DNA from 2 places in the Dongia rigui genome. Region 2 is predicted to be linked to the other one. Evidence: riboswitches for the same ligand, from Rfam matches in the RefSeq annotation. Region 2 holds a riboswitch; the other holds the start of a gene.

Region 1 (9,339 bases), on a different contig from region 2:
GACCCAGGCCAGCGCCGGGTCGAGATAGTCGCAGCGGTTCATGTAGACCGTGCCGGTCTCGATCTCGTTGCCGATCTGGCGTGCGGCCTTCTCATCCATGGTCCACAGCGCCGCCGTGAGGCCGTATTTGCTGTCGTTCATCAGCTTCACGGCTTCGTCGTCATTCTTCACCTTCATGATGCCGATGACCGGGCCGAAGCTTTCTTCGGACATCACCGACATCGAATGATCGACATTCACCAGCACCTGGGGGGCGACATAGGGCGTGCCTGGCTTGTCGGCGGCGAAGGACTTGGTGTCAATCAGCGCCTTGGCGCCATGCTTCACCGCATCGGCGATCTGGCCGCGCACGAACTCGGCAGCCGAGGTGCGCACCATCGGCCCGAGATTGGTGGCGGTGTCGAGCGGGTTGCCGAGCTTGTAGCCCTTGGTGAGATCGACGAAGCCCTCGACGAATTTGTCGTAGAGGCTTTCATGCACATAGATGCGCTCGATGGCGCAGCAGCACTGGCCGGAATTGAACATGGCGCCGTCGACGAGATTCTCGACGGCATGCTGAAGATTGGCATCGGCGCGGACATAGGCCGGGTCCTTGCCGCCGAGTTCGAGGCCGAGGCCCATGAACTTGCCGACCGCTGCCTGCTGCACGGCATGGCCGCCACTGACCGAGCCGGTGAAGTTGCAATAGGCGACCTCGGGTGCGGCGATGACTTTTGCCGTGTCGTCATGGGTAAGGACGAGAGTCTGGAAGACACCCTTGGGGAGGCCTGCGGCATCGAGCGCCTGCTGGAAATCCTCGGCACAGATCGGCGTTTGGGCCGAGTGCTTCAGGATCACCGCGTTGCCCGCCATCAGCGCCGGGACGACGCCGTTCACGGAGGTGAGATAGGGATAGTTCCAGGGCGCCACGATGAAGACGACGCCGAGCGGCTCGCGATGGAGGACGCGGGTAAAACCCGGCTTGTCGGTGAAGGAGACGTCGGCCAGGGCTTCAGGTGCCAGGTTGATCATGAAACGCGCGCGCTCTTCGAAGCCGCGCATTTCACCAGGGCTCTGCGAGATCGGGCGGCCCATCTGGCGGGTGATGTCGGTCGCGTGCTTGTCCTTGTCCTTCAGGAACTCGTCGACGAAGCGGTTCATGATCTTGGCGCGCTCAGCCAGAGACGTGCGGCGCCATTCCTTCTGCGCCTTGGCGGCAGTGGCCAGGGCCGCTGCGATCTCAGCCGGCGTGTTGTAGGGGCGCTCGACATAGACGGAATTGTCGATCGGCGAGATGGTCTTCTGGGTAGCGGCCATGGATAACCTCCAGGTGTTTTAGAAAAGAAACAGCGCCCGCATCTTCCCCTGAAGACGCGGGCGCTTTGATGACGGATCAGATGATTTCGAAATAGCGGGACAGTTCCCAATCGGTGATGTGCTTCCTGAACTCGCGCTCCTCATGCTCGCGGGTGCCGGCATGATGCTCGACGAAGGCGTCGCCGAAGAGGTCGCGGGCGGCCTTCGACTTGCGGAGGCGCTGCGCTGCTTCCCACAGGGTTTGCGGCAGGTCGAGCTTGGCCGGGTGCTTCATCTCATAGGAATTGCCGACGATGGCGGCCTGCGGCTCGATCTTGTGCTCGATGCCATAGAGGCCGGAACCGATCGCCGCGGCGAGCGCCAGATAGGGGTTACAATCGGCGGCGGCGATGCGGTACTCGACGCGCTGCGATTTTTCCGAACCCGGGATGACGCGGAGCGCACAGGTGCGGTTTTCGATACCCCAGGTGGCGTTGGTCGGCGCCCAGAAGCCGGGGATGAGGCGCGAGTAGGAGTTGACGGTCGGCGAGACCATGCCGAGCACTTCCGGCATCAGGGTCTGCTGACCGCCGATGAACCAGCGCATCTTGTCCGAGATGTTGTGCGGCTTCTTCGGGTCGTGGAAGACCGCCTTGCCATCCTTGCCTTTGAGCGAGATGTGGATGTGGCCCGACTGGCCGGGATAGGAGTTGGACCATTTCGCCATGAAGGTCGCCATCAGGCCGCGGCGCTGGGCCAGCACCTTCATGAAGGTCTTGAAGAGGGCAGCGCGGTCGGCGGCTTCGAGGGCCGAGCAAACGCCGAGCGCTGCCTCGAGGACGCCCGGGCCGGTCTCGGTATGAAGGCCCTCGATCGGCATGCGCATCTTTTCGCACATGTCGAGAATGTCCTGGTAGAGCTCGGACCAGACCGAATTGCGGATGACCGAATAGCCGAACCAGCCCGGCGTCATCGGCGTCAGATTCTTGTAGTTCTTCTCGCGCACGCTTTCGGGCGTTTCGTCGAACATGAAGAATTCGAATTCGAGTGCCGAATAGACGTCGAAGCCCATCTTCGCGGCGCGGTCGAGCACGCGGCGGAGTGTCCCGCGGGCGCAGATCTCTTCCGCCTTGTTGACGAATTCGCAGATGAAGAACAGGCCGTTGTCTTCCATCGGCAGGTCGCGGCAGGTCTCAGGGAGAATGCGCGCCCAGGCGTCGGGATAGGCGGTGTGCCAGCCGGTATAGTTGAGGCCGTCGATCAACTGGTCCTGGTTGTCCCAGCCCAGCACCACGTCGCAGAAACCGAAGCCGCCTTCGAGGGCGGAGAAGAACTTCGCCTTCGACATGTACTTGCCGCGCAGGATGGCATCACCATCGAACACGCCGACCTTGATATGCGTCAGGCCACGCTCTTCGACGATCTTCTTGGCCTGCGCGACGGTTTTAACCTGTTCCGGTTTCAACGGCATTTTTGTGAACCCCCTGTTCGAGATGATTTATAGAATTTAGGCCGCGCGGAAAGCGGCGGCAATGCGTGCGAAAGGTGTTTTAAAGCGGCTCCCCGACGTCGGGTTGGCTAGCGGCCGGCGGATGGTCCCTGCCGGTCAGCCCCCCTCTGTCCTTGAGACCTGAGAGATTCACTGGTCGAGCACCAGTTTACTCCGTCGGTGAGGCGACGACGTCCGGCGCCTGCTTTCCAGAGATGACGGGTCCGACCCTGGTCCTTTTGCCTGAGAGTTTCCGGGGGCGGTTGCTCCTTCGGCGCCGGCATTCTTGACGAATACCAGTCTCTCCCGAGGTCGGGAATTATGCGCGCGGAGTGTGTGATTGCCCCGTTGAAACGTCAAGCTGAAAAACGAAAAAGGGAGGCAGTTTGCACTGCCTCCCCAGATCGCTTGTTGAAGTGCTGTGGAGATTAGCTAGCGCCACCGATCGCCGCTTCTTCCTTGGCGATTTCCGCCTGACGCGCTTTGACGTCGGCTTCCGTGAGCGGCGGACCGGGGAACCGGCTCTTTTCGAAGGCGAACCAGACCACAATCAACAACACGATGACTGCGGCGAGGAACTGGCCAACCAGCTGATACGGTTCCTGGAAGCCGACAAAGGCGAGTACGGCGGCGCCGATGATGGCGACGACAGCAATCGGCTTCGACCAGATGCCGAGGTTGAACGGACCCTTCTTGGTCCAGCTCTTGCCTTCAGCCAGGAGGCCAGCGGCAATCGGCATCATGTAGGAGACATAGAGGAACACTGCGCAACCCGACGCCAGAATGATGTAGGCGTTGGCATCGGCGCCGGCAACGTAACCCAGAATGATGCAGAGGATTGCACCAACCCAGATGGCCGGACCAGGTGTGCGGTGGGTCGGGCTGACCTGACGCAGGAACTTCGACGCGCCCGGAATGCCGCCGTCACGCGCGAACGCGTAGATCATGCGCGAGAGCGAGGTCATGCCTGCCAGGGCGCAAAGATAGTTCGACAGCACGATGCCGACACCCAGAGCGCTCTTGAGGCCCGCGGGAACCGTGGTCGATTCCAGGGTCCAGTAGAACACCGACCAGCCCTGCTTGGCGCCTTCGGTGACATCCGGCATGGCGAGCAGGATGGCAACCACCAGCACCCAGCCGAACACAGCAGACCAGAACACGGAGGTCAGCATACCGCGCGGAACGGCACGCTGCGCATCACGGGTTTCTTCGGCAGTATGAGCCGACGCGTCGAAACCAGTGATGGTGTAGCAGACATGCAGCAGGCCCAGCACAAAGGCAAAGAACAGGCTGCCCGTGGCCGGCCATGTACCAGCGCCGGGATCACCGGTGTTGTTGGTAAAGGTCACGATGCGCGAGAAATCGAGCGGCACGGATGAGCCGAAGAGGAAGCTCCCGATCAGGATCACCGTAACGCCGAGGATGAGATAGCCCGAAAAATCGGTCAGGATCGTGGTGACCTTGATGCCGAAATAATTGAGCACGGCCTGGCTGAGCGTAATCAGCACGACCGCGATCAGCAGATGTGTCCCCGTGAAGCTCGCGCCATCGGCACCGAAGATGCCGACGAAGATGAGATCGCGGGCCAGAAGATAGACGCCGTAATTGACGGAAGAGACAACGAAGAGGAGACCAATCAGATTGATCCAGGCTGTCGCCCAGCCCCAGCCGCGGCCGCCAAGGATCGAACCCCAGTGGTAGAGGCCGCCCGCCGTCGGATAAGCCGAGGCGATCTGGCCCATCGCCGCAGCGACGACCAACGCAAAGAAAGAACCGACCAGCCAGCCGATGCCGATCGAGCCGCCGCCGGCCGCGCCGAAAGCGACCGTGTAGGCGCCGATACCGCCGGCGAGGATGCAGATGATGGAGAACGAGATCGCGAAGTTCTGGAACCCGCCCATGCGGCGGGACAGCTCCTGGGAATATCCCATGGAGTGGAGGACTTTTACGTCCTCGTCATGATGACTAGGCACAGACATTGATAACCCCCTCAGTTTGCGGTCCGACGCAGCGGCATTTCCCCTGCCGTTGGCTCTGCATGGACCAGACCCCCTCCGGATGGGTGGGGCCGTGTTTTCCGACTCAATGGTCGATTTCCCGCCAATCGGATGGTGCGAAGTATGCGCCGCATGATGAAAATGTAAAGATGGCGTTAACTTTTGCTGCCGATTCAATACGATGGGATACGCGTTTTGCATCCGCGAATTGACCGGCTGCGCAAGTTGCTGGGGTGTCGGCCTTTTGTCCTACTAATGCTGCGATTGGCGCGTAAGACGGTCTTGGCGCGAATGAAAACCTTCCTTAACCACGTTCGCGGGCGAAATGCTGGCGGCACAATTCGGCAAAGGCAGCTGCGCGCTTGGTCGGCCGCAGCTTCTTCAGGCGCACAAGGCCCAGCCGGGTCGGGCGCAGCTTCTCTTTGATGGGCAGGAAGACGAGACGTCTTCCATCCAGCGACCATTCGCTGCTGGGCCGCGAATGCATGATGGCGAAGGCATCGGAATTGGCGACCAGCCCGCGCACCATCTCGAAATTCGGCGTCTCATAGGCGACGCGCGGCTGCAGGCCTAAGCCATAGATGATGGAGAGGAAATAATCGCGGCTGTGGGGGAGGCCCAGGAGCACCATCGGGTAGGCGATGAGATCGGCGATGGCCACCGCCTTCTGTTTGGCGAGCGGATGGCCCTTGGCAAGGATGCAATGCAACGGCACTTCGGTCAGCGTCTCGAACTCGAGGTCATCATCGAGGCCGAGGTCATAGGTGAGGGCGAATTCGAATTCGCCGGCGCGCAACCCGTCGAGCACCCCTTGCACATGATGTTCATGCGGCTTCACGCTGATCTCGGGATGATGTGTCGATAGGGTGCCGATGAGGCGCGGCAGCACCAGTGGCGCCACCGTTTGAAAGCAGCCGATGTGGAGCTCGCCCGCCACATCTTGGCCCAACCCCATGGCGCCCTGGCGCACATCGTCGGCATGTTCGAGGAGGCTCTTGGCGTCGGTCAGAAGCTCGCGGCCCGCCGCGGTGAGGCTCAACCCCTGGGCATGGTGGCGCACGAACAGATCGACGCCAAAGCGGCTCTCCAACTCGGCAATCGCCGCTGAAACCGAGGGCTGGGAGATGTTGACCCGCTGTGCCGCCAGGGTGACGGACCCGGTTTCGGCGGTCGCCACGAAATAGCGCAGCTGCTTCAAGGTGAACGGCATTGGTAAATCCGATCCAAATCGAATGATAATAATATTTTCTCACTGCCGGCGTCGCCGGGCAAGATGGTTGCGAATTGGATGCATGCCAATGATCGGCGCCGGACAGGGGGAGACCATCAATGCTGCGCACCGGGGCCCAATACCGCGACAGTCTGAAGGACGGCCGGCAGATCTGGATCAATGGCGAGAAGGTAAAGGATGTGACGACGCATCCGGCCTTCAAGCCGATCGTCGACGTGCGCGCCCGTATCTATGACATGGCGCATGAGGAGAAGACCAAAGCGGTCATGTCCTATCGCGACGAGACGACGGGCCAGGAAAACTGCATCGGCTACAAGCTGCCGCATACCCAGGAAGATTGGCATGCCAAGCGCCGTGCCATCGACGCCGTCATGCGCGACATCAGGGGCTATGCCGTGCGCGTCGGTGACGAGACGGTGGGCGAGATGTGGTCGCTTTATGACGGCCGCGACATCCTCAACGAGGTCGATCCGCAATTCTCGAAGAATATCGAGCACCATATCCAGCACGTCCTCAATTCCGACACCTTCCATGTCTCGGCCAATACCGATCCCAAGGGCGACCGTTCCAAGCGGCCGCAGGACCAGGACCCGGACATGCTGCTGCATCTGGTGAAGGAGACCGACAAGGGCATCATCGTGCGCGGCGCCAAGTATGAAACCGCCGCGGCTTACGCCAACCAGGCCTTCGTCAAGCCCACCATTGCCAATTGGGGCGATGACAAGCTCAGCGATTACGCCCTGGGGTTCATCTGCGACATGGGTGCGCCGGGCTTGAAGCATATCTGCCGCTCCGGTTTCACCGGGCGCGCCTCGGCCGACGATTATCCGCTTTCCAACCGCGTGGACGAGGTCGACACGCTGCTGGTGTTCGACGACGTGCTGATCCCGTGGGAAAACGTGCTGTTCTATCGCCATACCAAGGCAGCGGCTTTTATCCGTGGCACGCTGCACCGCTACAGCGCCTATCCCTTCACGCTGCGGCTGCTCTACATCGCCGATCTGATGCTGGGGGCGGCGGCGTTCAACGCCCGGCAGACCGGCCTCGACGCGCAGCAGGCGGTGCGTGAAAAGTTGGCCCTTCTCATGCAGTACCGTGAGGCGATCAACGCCCATCTCATCGCGTCGATCACCATGGCGCAGCAGAGCCCTGGCGGATTGCTGATGCCCAATGCGTCGCTGCTGTTCACCGGGCGCTATGCCGCCATCAACCAGTTGCCGGCGATGATGCATCTGGCGCGCGAATTGTGTGGTGGGCAGATCTGTGTCACACCGGACAAGGCCACCTTCGACAATCCGGAAATCAAGGATTGGATGCAGAAATACTATTCGGTCAATGAATTCTGGCAGGCGGAGGATCGCCGCAAGCTGCTGGCCTTCGCGCGTGACCTGCTCAATTCCGACCGCGCCGGGCATATGGTGACGTTCGAGCTGTTCGCCCAGTCACCGCCCTTTGCACATCTCAATCACATCTATATGAATTTCGATATGTCGAACGCCCTATCCTATGTGAAGGATTGTGCCGGACTGTCGGACCGCGTCATGGACCAATGGAAGAAGAGCTGAGATAATGAGCTATAGCCACGTAAGACTGCGCAAGTTCAACACCAAGAAGACCTATCCCGAGCAGACCCTCGACAATGATCTGTCGATGTCGGTCCGTGCCGGCAACACGATCTTCCTGCGCGGCCAGGTCGGCCAGGCGCTCGATGGTTCGATGGTCGGCGTCGGCAGCGCCGCCCAGCAATCCGAACAGGCGATGCGCAATGTGAAGCAGCTTCTGGAAGAGCAGGGCGGGAAGCTTGCCGATATCTGCAAGATCGTCATTTACATCACCGACCCGCGTTACCGCGAGGATGTCTACCGCGTGGTGGGCAAGCATCTCAAAGGTGTCTATCCGGTCTCGACCGGCCTCGTCGTGCAAGGCCTCGCGCGGCCCGAATGGGTGATGGAAATCGACGCCTATGCGGTGATCCCGGAAAGTCGTATGAAGAATATCCAGGAGCCGCCCGCCGCGTTGCAATGGAAGGACACCGCCGACAAGGCGGACCGCGCCAAGAAAACAGCGAAGAAAAGGGCGGCCCGCAAGAAGTAAGGATAGGGCCCGGATGACCTTCTCGCTCGTTGGCCGTTGCGCCGATACCGGCATGTTCGGGGTGGCAATCACCACCTCCTCCATCGCTGTCGCCTCACGCTGTCCCTGGGCCAGGGCCGGCGTGGGGGCGGTTGCCACACAGAACGTCACCGATCCACGCCTTGGCAATCAGGGACTCGATCTGCTGGCGCAAGGGATGAGTGCGCCGGATGCGTTGAAGGCCTTGATGGCCAAGGCGCCATCGTCACAGCACCGTCAGGTGACGATCATCGACAAACAAGGGCGCACGGCGCACTGGACGGGCGCCAAGACGCTGGGCACCAACAATGTGGCCGAGGCTGAGGATTGCGTCGCCGCCGGCAATCTGCTGCAGAACCCGGATGTGCCGGCAGCCATGGTTAAGGCATTCGTGCAGTCGAAGGGCCGGCATCTCGCCGATCGGCTGCTGGCGGGATTGCAGACCGGCATTGTCGCGGGCGGTGAGATGGGGCCGGTGCATTCCGCCGGCCTTCTTGTTGTCCATGAACAGAGTTGGCCGCTGGCCGATCTCCGCGTCGATTGGAGCGACGACAATCCGGTCGTGCGTCTCAGGCGCCTCTGGGAAGATTACCAACCACAGATGGACGCCTATATCACCCGCGCGCTCAATCCCGACGCGGCACCATCCTATGGCGTGCCGGGCGATATGGGCGCCGACAAGTAGCCCGCGGCAATGCCGATTGCCCCGGCTGATCGGCGGCGCCGCAGAGATGGGCGCCGTTAAGAATCGGGGCGCCTGCGTCGATCACGTTGCCGGACCCCACGCCAACGGGTAGAGTGCCGCGAATGATGGCTACCCGGCCGAAAATTGGCTATGGCATTGAATTATGGCGCCTTTTGATATCGTCCACTCCGCTTGTCCGCATGATTGCCCCTCGACCTGCGCACTTGAGGTCGAGCGACTCTCGCCGACCGAGATCGGCCGCATCCATGGCGCGAAGGCGAACAGCTATACCGCCGGCGTCGTCTGCGCGAAGGTTGCGCGCTATGCCGAGCGTCAGCACCATCCGGATCGCCTGAGCCAGCCGCTGCGCCGGGTGGGTGAGAAGGGCGTCGGTCGCTCCGCCTATCAGCCCCTGAGATGGAGCGATGCCCTCGACGAAATCGCGGCGAAGTTCCAGGAGGCGGAGAAGCGCTTCGGCGCCGAGGCGGTGTTTCCCTATTACTATGCCGGCACGATGGGCCTGGTGCAGCGTGACGGTATCTTCCGCCTG
Region 2 (9,339 bases):
CTCGAAGATCAACGGCTCTTCGATCTGCAGACCGCGATTGCCGGAGATGGTGTTGGTGAGGGGATTGGGTGTGGTCATTTCAGGACCTCTTTCAGGCCGGCCTCGAGGGCATCCATTTCGGCCTCGGTGGTGAGCTCGGTTGCGGCGACGAGCAGCAGATTCTCCGCCGCCTTGTCGTTGACGAGGCGCGCCACCGGGACGCCGCCGAGGATGCGGCGCTGCGCCAAGGCCTCGACAACGGAGATCGCCGGCTTGGGCAATTGCAATGTGAACTCGTTGAAGAAGCTATCATTGATGAGCTTCACGCCGGGAATGGCGGCAAGGCGGTCGGCCAGCACACTGGCATAGGCGTGGTTGAGGCGCGCCAGATGGTTGAGCCCCGTTTCACCGAGCAGCGACATGTGAATGGTGAAGGCCAAGGCGCAAAGGCCGGAATTGGTGCAGATATTGCTGGTGGCCTTCTCGCGCCGGATATGCTGTTCGCGGGTGGAGAGCGTCAGCACCCAACCGCGTCGCCCGTCGACATCGACGGTCTGACCGGCAAGGCGGCCCGGCATCTGGCGCAGGAATTTTTCACGTGCCGCGAAGAGGCCGACATAGGGACCACCGAAGCCCAGCGGATTGCCGATCGACTGGCCTTCCGCGGTCACGATATCGGCGCCCATTTCGCCGGGCGGGGTGATGAGGCCCAGCGAGACAATTTCGGTCACCACGACGATGAGGAGCGCGCCAGCCGCATGGACGGCATCGGCGAGGGCCTTGAGGTCGTGGACATGGCCGAAGAAGCTTGGATTCTGCACGACGACGCAGGAGACGTCTGGGCCGAGCAGTTGCCCGAGGTCTTCCTTGCCCGTTGCATCGAGCGGCGCCGAGACGGTCTCGAAGCCGGTGTGGCGGCCATGGGTTTCGACGACTTCGCGGTAATGCGGGTGCAGCCCGCCGGAGAGGATCGCCTTTTTCCGGCGTGTGACGCGGTTCGCCATGGCGACGGCCTCGGTGGTCGAGGTGGCGCCGTCATACATCGAGGCGTTGGCGACATCCATGCCGGTAAGGAGGGCTACCTGCGTCTGGAACTCGAACAGGTATTGCAGCGTCCCTTGAGCCACTTCCGGCTGGTAGGGCGTATAGGAGGTGAGAAATTCCCCGCGCTGGATCAGATGGTCGACCGAGGCTGGGACATGATGGCGATAGGCGCCGGCGCCGAGGAAGCTCGGTACATCATTGGTGCCGACATTCTTCCTGGCCATGGCGCCGATGAAGCGTTCGACCTCCATTTCCGCCATGTGGTTGGAGAGGCCGGCGATGGGCGCCTTCTGCAGCGCGCCATTCGGCACGTCGGCATAAAGACTTTCGACCGAGGGAACGCCGATCTTCGCCAGCATCGCCTGGCGATCGACCTCGGTCATCGGCAAATAGCGCATGTCAGTGCAGTCCCCAGTTAATGTGAATTGGCACAGAAGGTCTTGTAGGCGGCGTCGTCCATCAAGCCGTCGAGCTCGGCCTTGTTCGACATCTTCACCTTGGCGAACCAGCCTTTGCCGAGCGCGTCTTCATTGACGGTGCCGGGTGCATCGCCCAATGCATCGTTCACTTCGACCACTTCGCCGGAAACCGGGGCGTAGACTTCGCTGGCCGCCTTCACGGATTCGACCACGGCCAGTTCCTTGCCCTTCTCGACCTTCTTGCCGATGGCCGGCAGGTCGACGAAAACGACATCACCCAGCTGTTCCTGGGCATAGGGGCTGATGCCGATGGTGGCGACATCACCGTCGACCTTCACCCATTCATGATCCTTCGAAAAGCGAATGCCGCTCATGAAACTCTCCTCGTTTTTGTTGCGGCGCTTCGACGGATCGTCGCGCCTCTCTCCGGTGAAGCTGACCACGACGGGTCAGCGCTGATAACGATGGGCGACGAAAGGCATGGCGGCGATTTTCGCCGGCAATGCCTTGCCGCGGACCATCAGATTGACGCTCGTGCCGATCGTGGCATGGGCCTTTTCGACATAGCCCATGGCAAGCGGCGCCCCCAGCGACGGACCGAAGCCGCCCGAGGTGATCTCGCCAATGACGCGGCCGCCCGCATCGGTGATCTCGGTATGGGCGCGGGCCGGGGCTTTCCCTTCCGGCAGGATGCCGACACGCAAGCGCGACGGGCCTTCGGCGAGCTGGCGCTGGATGATGCCGGCGCCGGGGAAGCCGCCTTCCTCGCGGCGGCGCTTCTGCATCGCCCAGACAAGGCCGGCCTCGACTGGGTTGGTTTTTTCCGTGATGTCGTTGCCGTAAAGGCAGAGCCCGGCTTCAAGCCGCAGCGAATCGCGCGCACCAAGACCGATCGGATTTACTTCCGGCTCATCCAGCAGTTTCTTGGCAAAGGCCGCGATATCGGCATTGGCGACCGAGATCTCGAAACCATCTTCGCCGGTATAGCCGGAGCGCGTGGCGATGACGTCAAATCCTGCAGCCTTCAGCGCCGCACCGTTCATGAATTTCAGCTTGGCGCTGTCCGGTGCAAGCCGCGCGAAGACGGCCGCCGCCAGCGGTCCTTGCAGCGCGACGAGGGAGCGGTCGGCAAGCACCTCAATCTCGCAGCGCGCGCCGAGATTGGCCTTGAGATGCGCGATGTCGGAATCCTTGCAGCCGGCATTCACGACCATGAACAAGTGATCGCGGTCGTCGCCGGCGCCCAGGCGCGTGACCATGAGGTCGTCGAGGATGCCGCCGCTGTTATCGGTGAAGAAGCTGTAGCGCTGCTGGCCGGGCTTCAGGGCCTGGAAGTCCGCTGGACACAGGCGCTCGACCGCTGCGGCCGCTGCCGCAAAACTCTCGGCACGGATGCGGATCTGGCCCATATGCGAAACGTCGAACAGGCCTGCGCCAGCGCGGGTGTGGAGATGCTCGGCCAGGATCCCGGCCGGGTACTGCACGGGCATGTCGTATCCGGCAAAGGGCACCATTTTGGCGCCCAAGGCGATGTGAAGATCATGCAGGGCAGTGACGAGAAGGGGTGCGTCGACCCCGGAACCGGAACTCAAGAGATGAACCCTCCGACGAATGGCGACCGCGACCGGGCAACGTTTCCGTTACCCGCGCGACCCCCCTCTGTCTTCGGGACCTGAGAGATTGGCCGTCGGCCCTGGCGCGCGACGAGGCGCGCCGATCAAGGCTGGCGGTTTACTCCTTCGGTGGGATGAAGCCCAGGTGTGGGGCCATCCGCTTTCCAGAGTTTTTCCCCGTGTCGGTCCTTTTGCCTGAGAGTTTCCGGGGGCGGTTGCTCCTTCGGCGCCTGACCCCAGTCACTCTGGCTGGGGCGAGGTCTCTCCCGACGACGGGTTTTGCCGCGCGCAACATGGGCCTGTGCGCGACTATCCGTCAAGCGGCATTTTTATGTGCAGATGCGGCATACCGAGTCGCTACGCGGCCGGGCCTGGAGCGTCAGAACTGGGGATTGCGCCGGTTGTAGTCGAGCTCTTTCTCGTTGACCGCGAGGCCGATATAGATGCGATAAAAATCGCCGGTCTCACCCTTCTTGAGGGGGGTCAGGATATTGACCTGGTCCTGCGCCGTCGCCTGCACCTTGGCCGCGGTGAATGGGATTTCGACATCCAAAGTCTGACTGGAAAGCTGGCTGTTGCCAGGCCCCACCACGCGAACCCAGTAGTTGAACTTGGCGGCACTGTCCGGATTCTTAGGCCCGCGCGAGGCTGCGAATTCGATGCTGAGTTCGCTGCGGATCGTCGTCTCGCCGGTGTCCGTGTTGATCACATAAGTGCAAAAGGACTTCGATCGCCCGATGCGCGCCTCGAACGACGTCTCAGCGAGATCCTCGGCCTCGCCGGCAAAGCGGGTGAGATAGGCCGCGTCCTGGATCACCTTGACCATCGGGCAGGGGCGCGATTGTTGTGCAATCGGGTCCACACAGGCGCTCAGCAACAAGCCGGCGCCCATGAGGCCAAGAAGATTGCGCCCCAATGTGCTCATCGAGTTCATCGTCATCCTTTCCGTGCGACCGGTGCCGCTGTTCAGAGATTCGCGTGCGTGCCGTCGCAAAGCGGTGCTTTCTGGGAATGCTTGCAGCCGCAGAAAAACACGGCCTTGGCTGCAGTGGCGTCGAATTTGATGGGGCTGAGGCCGGTGCCTTTATGCGAGCCGTCGCAAAAAGGCTGCTTTTGGCTGCGCCCACAGGCGCACCAGAAATAGGATTTGCCAGCTTCGACATCGATCTTGAACGGCGCTTTCTGCGCGATCTGCGGATCCGTCATCTTGGCCATTTCCCCTCAAGCGGTCCAAACCGGTCGCTCCGTGACGGCGCGCCATATCTCGACCAAATTAACCCTGTTGGACGACTTTAAATGAGCGGCCGGCCTTCGACAAGACGGCGACCCGGCTGTGGCGTGCGGGAATTCGATGGCTTCATTCCGCCCTTTGGCATTGCACGGCAAACCGAAAACCCTATATTCCAGGCACATTCACCAGCCAAACCCACCCGCTACTGGGCCTGTCGATGAGCAAAAGCAAGCTGACCGTCTATCTGGCCGCCCCCCGTGGCTTCTGTGCGGGCGTGGACCGTGCCATCCAGATCGTCGAGCGGGCTTTGGAGCGCTATGGCGCCCCGGTCTATGTGCGCCACGAAATCGTCCACAATCGTCATGTGGTCGAGGCGCTGGAAAAGAAGGGCGCCGTCTTCGTCGAGGAGCTGGACGAAATTCCGGGCAAGTTCCCGGTCGTGTTCTCGGCCCATGGCGTCCCGAAATCCGTGCCGGAAGATGCCGAGCGGCGCGAGCTCATGTATCTCGATGCCACTTGCCCGCTGGTCTCCAAGGTGCACCGCGAGGCGGAAGGGCATTATGCCACCGGCCAGCACATCATCCTCATCGGCCATGCCGGCCATCCGGAAGTGATCGGTACCATCGGCCAATTGCCCGAGGGCGCGGTGTCGCTGGTCGAGACAGCCGAAGACGCTGAAAAGATCGAGGTGAAGGACCCGCGTAATCTTGCCTTCATCACGCAGACCACGCTGTCGATCGACGATACGATCGGCATCATCGCCGTGCTGAAGCGCCGTTTCCCGGACATCCACGGACCGCGCAAGGAAGACATCTGCTACGCCACCACCAACCGCCAGCAGGCCGTCAAAGCCATCGCCGAGAAATGCGATTTGATGCTGGTGATCGGTGCGCCGAACTCGTCGAATTCCCGCCGTCTGGTCGAGGTGGCGCGTGTCGCCGGCTGCCCGGAGGCCCATCTGGTGCAGAAGGCCGCCGAGATCGACTGGTCCTGGTTCGATGGCGTCAAGACGGTCGGCATCACGGCAGGCGCCTCGGCGCCGGAGATTCTGGTGCAGGAAGTGATCGGTGCCCTGCGCGACCGCTATGACATCGACACCGACGAGGTTTCGGTCACGACCGAGACGACGCATTTCAAGCTGCCCCGCGCTCTCACCGCCTAACCAATCCGGAACATCACCATGGCTGTTTATACCGAAGTGCCGGATGGGGAGCTTGCAGCCTTCGTCAAAGCCTATGACATCGGTGAGGTTGTTTCCTGCAAGGGGATTGCCGAGGGCGTCGAGAATTCGAACTTCCTCATGCGCACGACCAAGGGCAGCTACATCCTGACCCTTTATGAGAAGCGAGTGAACCGCTCTGATCTGCCGTTCTTCCTGGGGTTGATGGAGCATCTGGCCGCCAAGGGGTTGAGCTGCCCGACGCCGATCAAGGCCAGGGATGGGGAAGCCTTACGCGAGCTGTGCGGCCGGCCGGCGGCGATCATCTCGTTTCTTGAGGGCATGTGGCCGCGCCGTCCGACCGAGCGCCATTGCCAATTGCTCGGCGGCGCCATGGCCGATCTCCACATCAAGGGCCGCGATTTCGCCCTGAAGCGGCCGAACAACCTGTCGCTCGCCGGCTGGCGCACCTTGGTTGCCAACACCAAGGACCGGGCTGACGAAGTTTCGCCGGGTCTGGCCGACACCATCCAGGACGAGTTGGCGTTCTTGGAGAAGAACTGGCCGCAGGATCTCGAGGTCGGCGTCATCCATGCCGATCTCTTCCCCGACAATGTCTTCTTCCTTGGCGACCGGCTCTCGGGCCTCATCGATTTCTATTTCGCCTGCACCGACTTCCTCGTCTACGACGTCGCCATCTGCCTCAATGCCTGGTGCTTCGAGCAGAAGGGTGAGTTCAATGTCACGAAGGCGAAGCTGATGATCGAGAGCTATGCCAAGTTGCGGCCTCTGCCGGAGGCCGAGCTGGCGGCGATGCCGGTATTGGCGCGCGGCGGCGCCCTGCGCTTCCTGCTGACACGCCTCTATGATTGGCTCAATCACCCCCCGGGCGCCTTCGTCAGTCCCAAGGATCCGCTCGAATATTTGAAGAAGCTCCGCTTCCATCAGCAGGCGAAAAGCGTCGCCGCCTACGGCCTATGACCGATCTCAAGACGGTTGATGTCTTCACCGACGGTGCCTGCAGCGGCAATCCCGGCCCGGGCGGCTGGGGGGCCATCCTGCGCTATGGTACGACCGAGAAGGAACTTTCGGGCGGCGAGCCGGCCACGACCAACAACCGCATGGAATTGATGGCGGCCATCGCGGCGCTCGAGGCACTGAAAAGTGCCGTCAATGTGCGCATCCATACCGACAGCCAATATGTGAAGAACGGCATCACCGCCTGGATCCATGGCTGGAAGAAGAACGGCTGGAAGACGGCCGACAAAAAACCCGTGAAGAATGTCGATCTGTGGCAGCGTCTGGACGCGGCGCTGAAAGGTCATAAAATCGAATGGATCTGGGTCAAGGGCCATGCCGGCCATGACGAAAATGAGCGCGCCGATGCGCTCGCGCGTGGTGCCATTCCGCGCTGAGAGATAGGAGCTGCCGATGACGACCGCCTTGCTGATTATCGACGTGCAGAAGGCGATCCTCGCCGGCGCCGGAGCGCCGGACCGCCAGCCCGTTCTCGACCGGGCGCTCGATGTCGTCGTGGGCCGCCTCCATGATCTGCAGGAGAAGGCGCGTAAAGCAGGCGTGCCCGTCGTCGTCGTGCAGCACAATGACCAGGGCGATCATCGCCTCGCCAAAGGCCTGCCGGGCTGGGAGCTGCGACCGGAGATTGCGCCGTTGCCGGGCGAGGCGCTGGTCCACAAGACAGCCTGCGATTCATTCTATGAAACCAGTCTGCAGGACGAACTGCAAAAGCGCGGCATCACGCATCTGGTGGTGGGTGGCTGCATGACGCAGTATTGCGTCGACACCACGACGCGGCGTGCCGTGACTATGGGCTATGACGTGACGCTGATCAGCGATGGGCATATGACGGGTGACAGGGGTGCTCTCACCTACGACCAGATCATCGCTCATCACAACATGTTGCTCGATGGCTTCGACGCCGGGCCGAAGGCGGTCAGTGTCAAGAAGGCGGCCGAGATCGCGTTCTGACGCCCCCTCTCCCTAACCCTCCCCCACGTGGGGGGAGGGAATTTGAGCCAGCTTATCGTCGCTGTCGCTGCGAACTCGATGGGACTCCCTCCCCCCAACGTGGGGGAGGGTGGGGGAGAGGGGCTACCGAAACGCCGCCAGCACTTCCAGGAAATCGGCGCCGTAGCGCTTCATCTTCCGTTCGCCGATGCCGGGGATGTGGAGAAAATCCTCCAGCCGCGCGGGCTTTGCCTGGGCGATCGCCAACAGCGTCGCATCATGAAAGATGACATAAGGCGGCAGGTTCTGCGCGGTGGCAAGGTCGCGGCGCCGGTCCCGCAATGCCTCCCACAGATCCGGTGGCACATCGGCACGGGTGAGGGCAGCCGCCACCGTCGCTTCGGTCGACCCGCGCGGGCGGCGATTGCCGCGGCCCATCTTCACGGTCGGGCGGCGCATCATGAAGGTGGTTTCGCCCTTCAGCAATGGTCGCGCCGTCTCGCTCACGGCCAGCGTGTTGAACTGTTCGGTGTCGACAATGAGATAGCCCAGCGAGACCAACTGGCGCCCGAGCGTCTTCCACACCTGCGTGTCGACGTCGCGGCCGATGCCGAAGACCGGCAGTTGCTCATGGGCAAAGCGCGTTACCTTTTCGGTCGTCTCGCCGCGCAGCACATCGATCAGATGGCCGATGCCGAAACGCTGCCCCGTGCGCCAGCACGCGGAGAGCAGCTTCTGTGCCGCCACGGTCGCATCCCAGGTGTCGCCGGGCTCGAGGCATATATCGCAATTGCCGCAAGGCTGTGATGTTTCGCCGAGATAGGCTAGCAAGGCCACGCGTCGGCAGGTCGTCGCTTCGCAGAAAGCGAGCAAGGAATCGAGCTTGCGCCGGCTCACGACCTTACGCTGGTCGGAAAGCTCGGATTCCTCGATGCGCCGACGCAGCAGCACAACATCGGCGAGGCCGAAGGCGAGCCACGCTTCGGCCGGGGCGCCATCGCGCCCGGCGCGGCCGGTCTCCTGGTAATAGGCTTCGATGGAACTTGGCAGATCAAGATGCGCCACAAAGCGCACGTCCGGCTTGTCGATGCCCATGCCGAAGGCGATGGTGGCCACCATGACGACACCATCCTCGCGCAGGAAACGCTCCTGGTTGCGGCGTCGTTTCTCGGCATCCATGCCGGCATGATAGGGCAGCGCTTTGATGCCCTTAGCCGCCAGCCAGACAGCGGTTTCCTCGACCTTCTTGCGCGACTGGCAATAGACGATGCCGGCCTCGCCCTTATGTTCGCCCTCGATCAGCGCCAGCAATTGGCGCTTGGCATCGGTCCGTTCGGTGACGCGGTAGCGAATGTTCGGCCGATCGAAGGAGGTGAGATAGACTTCCGCCTCTTGGAGCGCGAGGCGCTGGCGGATTTCCTCCCGCGTCTCGCGGTCGGCGGTGGCGGTGAGGGCGATGCGCGGCACATTTGGGAACTGCTGGTGGAGCACTGACAGCTGAATGTATTCAGGGCGGAAGTCATGCCCCCATTGCGAGACACAATGCGCCTCGTCAATGGCGAAAAGCGCGATCTTCAAACCGTGCAACAGGTCGAGGAAGCGCGGCGTCAACAATCGTTCCGGCGCGACGTAGAGCAGCTGCAAGGCGCCACGGCGCAGCTGCCCCTCGACCTCGCGCATCTCATCGAGCGTCAGGCTGGAATTGAGTACCGCCGCCGCGACACCCATCTGTTGCAGCGCCGCCACCTGGTCATGCATGAGGGCGATGAGCGGCGAAACGACGATGCCGACGCCATCGCGCAGCATGGCCGGGATCTGGTAGCAGACCGATTTGCCGCCGCCGGTTGGCATCAAGACCAGGGCGTCGCCACCGTTGGCCACGTGATCGATGATGTCGCTTTGCCGTCCACGGAAACGTTCATGGCC

The links. Region 2 has a riboswitch for glycine ahead of gcvT (glycine cleavage system aminomethyltransferase GcvT). Riboswitches for the same ligand answer to the same signal wherever they lie in the genome.
Region 1: it holds a riboswitch for glycine, as region 2 does, so the genes downstream of both, SMD31_RS13555 (glutamine synthetase family protein) here and gcvT (glycine cleavage system aminomethyltransferase GcvT) in region 2, are expected to answer to the same signal.

What each region holds. Positions count from the first base shown of each region.
Region 1 covers NZ_JAXCLX010000002.1:438,887-448,225, forward strand. Annotated here, with positions in the region: gene SMD31_RS13550 (aldehyde dehydrogenase family protein) at 1-1,296, opposite strand, end outside; gene SMD31_RS13555 (glutamine synthetase family protein) at 1,373-2,746, opposite strand; glycine riboswitch at 2,986-3,083, opposite strand; gene SMD31_RS13560 (amino acid permease) at 3,193-4,695, opposite strand; gene SMD31_RS13565 (LysR family transcriptional regulator) at 5,066-5,971, opposite strand; gene SMD31_RS13570 (4-hydroxyphenylacetate 3-hydroxylase family protein) at 6,091-7,557, shown strand; gene SMD31_RS13575 (RidA family protein) at 7,562-8,086, shown strand; gene SMD31_RS13580 (DUF1028 domain-containing protein) at 8,100-8,789, shown strand; gene SMD31_RS13585 (molybdopterin oxidoreductase family protein) at 8,953-9,339, shown strand, end outside.
Region 2 covers NZ_JAXCLX010000001.1:1,254,370-1,263,708, reverse strand. Annotated here, with positions in the region: gene gcvPB (aminomethyl-transferring glycine dehydrogenase subunit GcvPB) at 1-78, opposite strand, end outside; gene gcvPA (aminomethyl-transferring glycine dehydrogenase subunit GcvPA) at 75-1,421, opposite strand; gene gcvH (glycine cleavage system protein GcvH) at 1,439-1,816, opposite strand; gene gcvT (glycine cleavage system aminomethyltransferase GcvT) at 1,892-3,034, opposite strand; glycine riboswitch at 3,100-3,225, opposite strand; glycine riboswitch at 3,229-3,335, opposite strand; gene SMD31_RS05685 (hypothetical protein) at 3,435-3,989, opposite strand; gene SMD31_RS05680 (CDGSH iron-sulfur domain-containing protein) at 4,022-4,270, opposite strand; gene ispH (4-hydroxy-3-methylbut-2-enyl diphosphate reductase) at 4,504-5,448, shown strand; gene SMD31_RS05670 (homoserine kinase) at 5,467-6,426, shown strand; gene rnhA (ribonuclease HI) at 6,423-6,860, shown strand; gene SMD31_RS05660 (cysteine hydrolase family protein) at 6,877-7,434, shown strand; gene recQ (DNA helicase RecQ) at 7,558-9,339, opposite strand, start outside.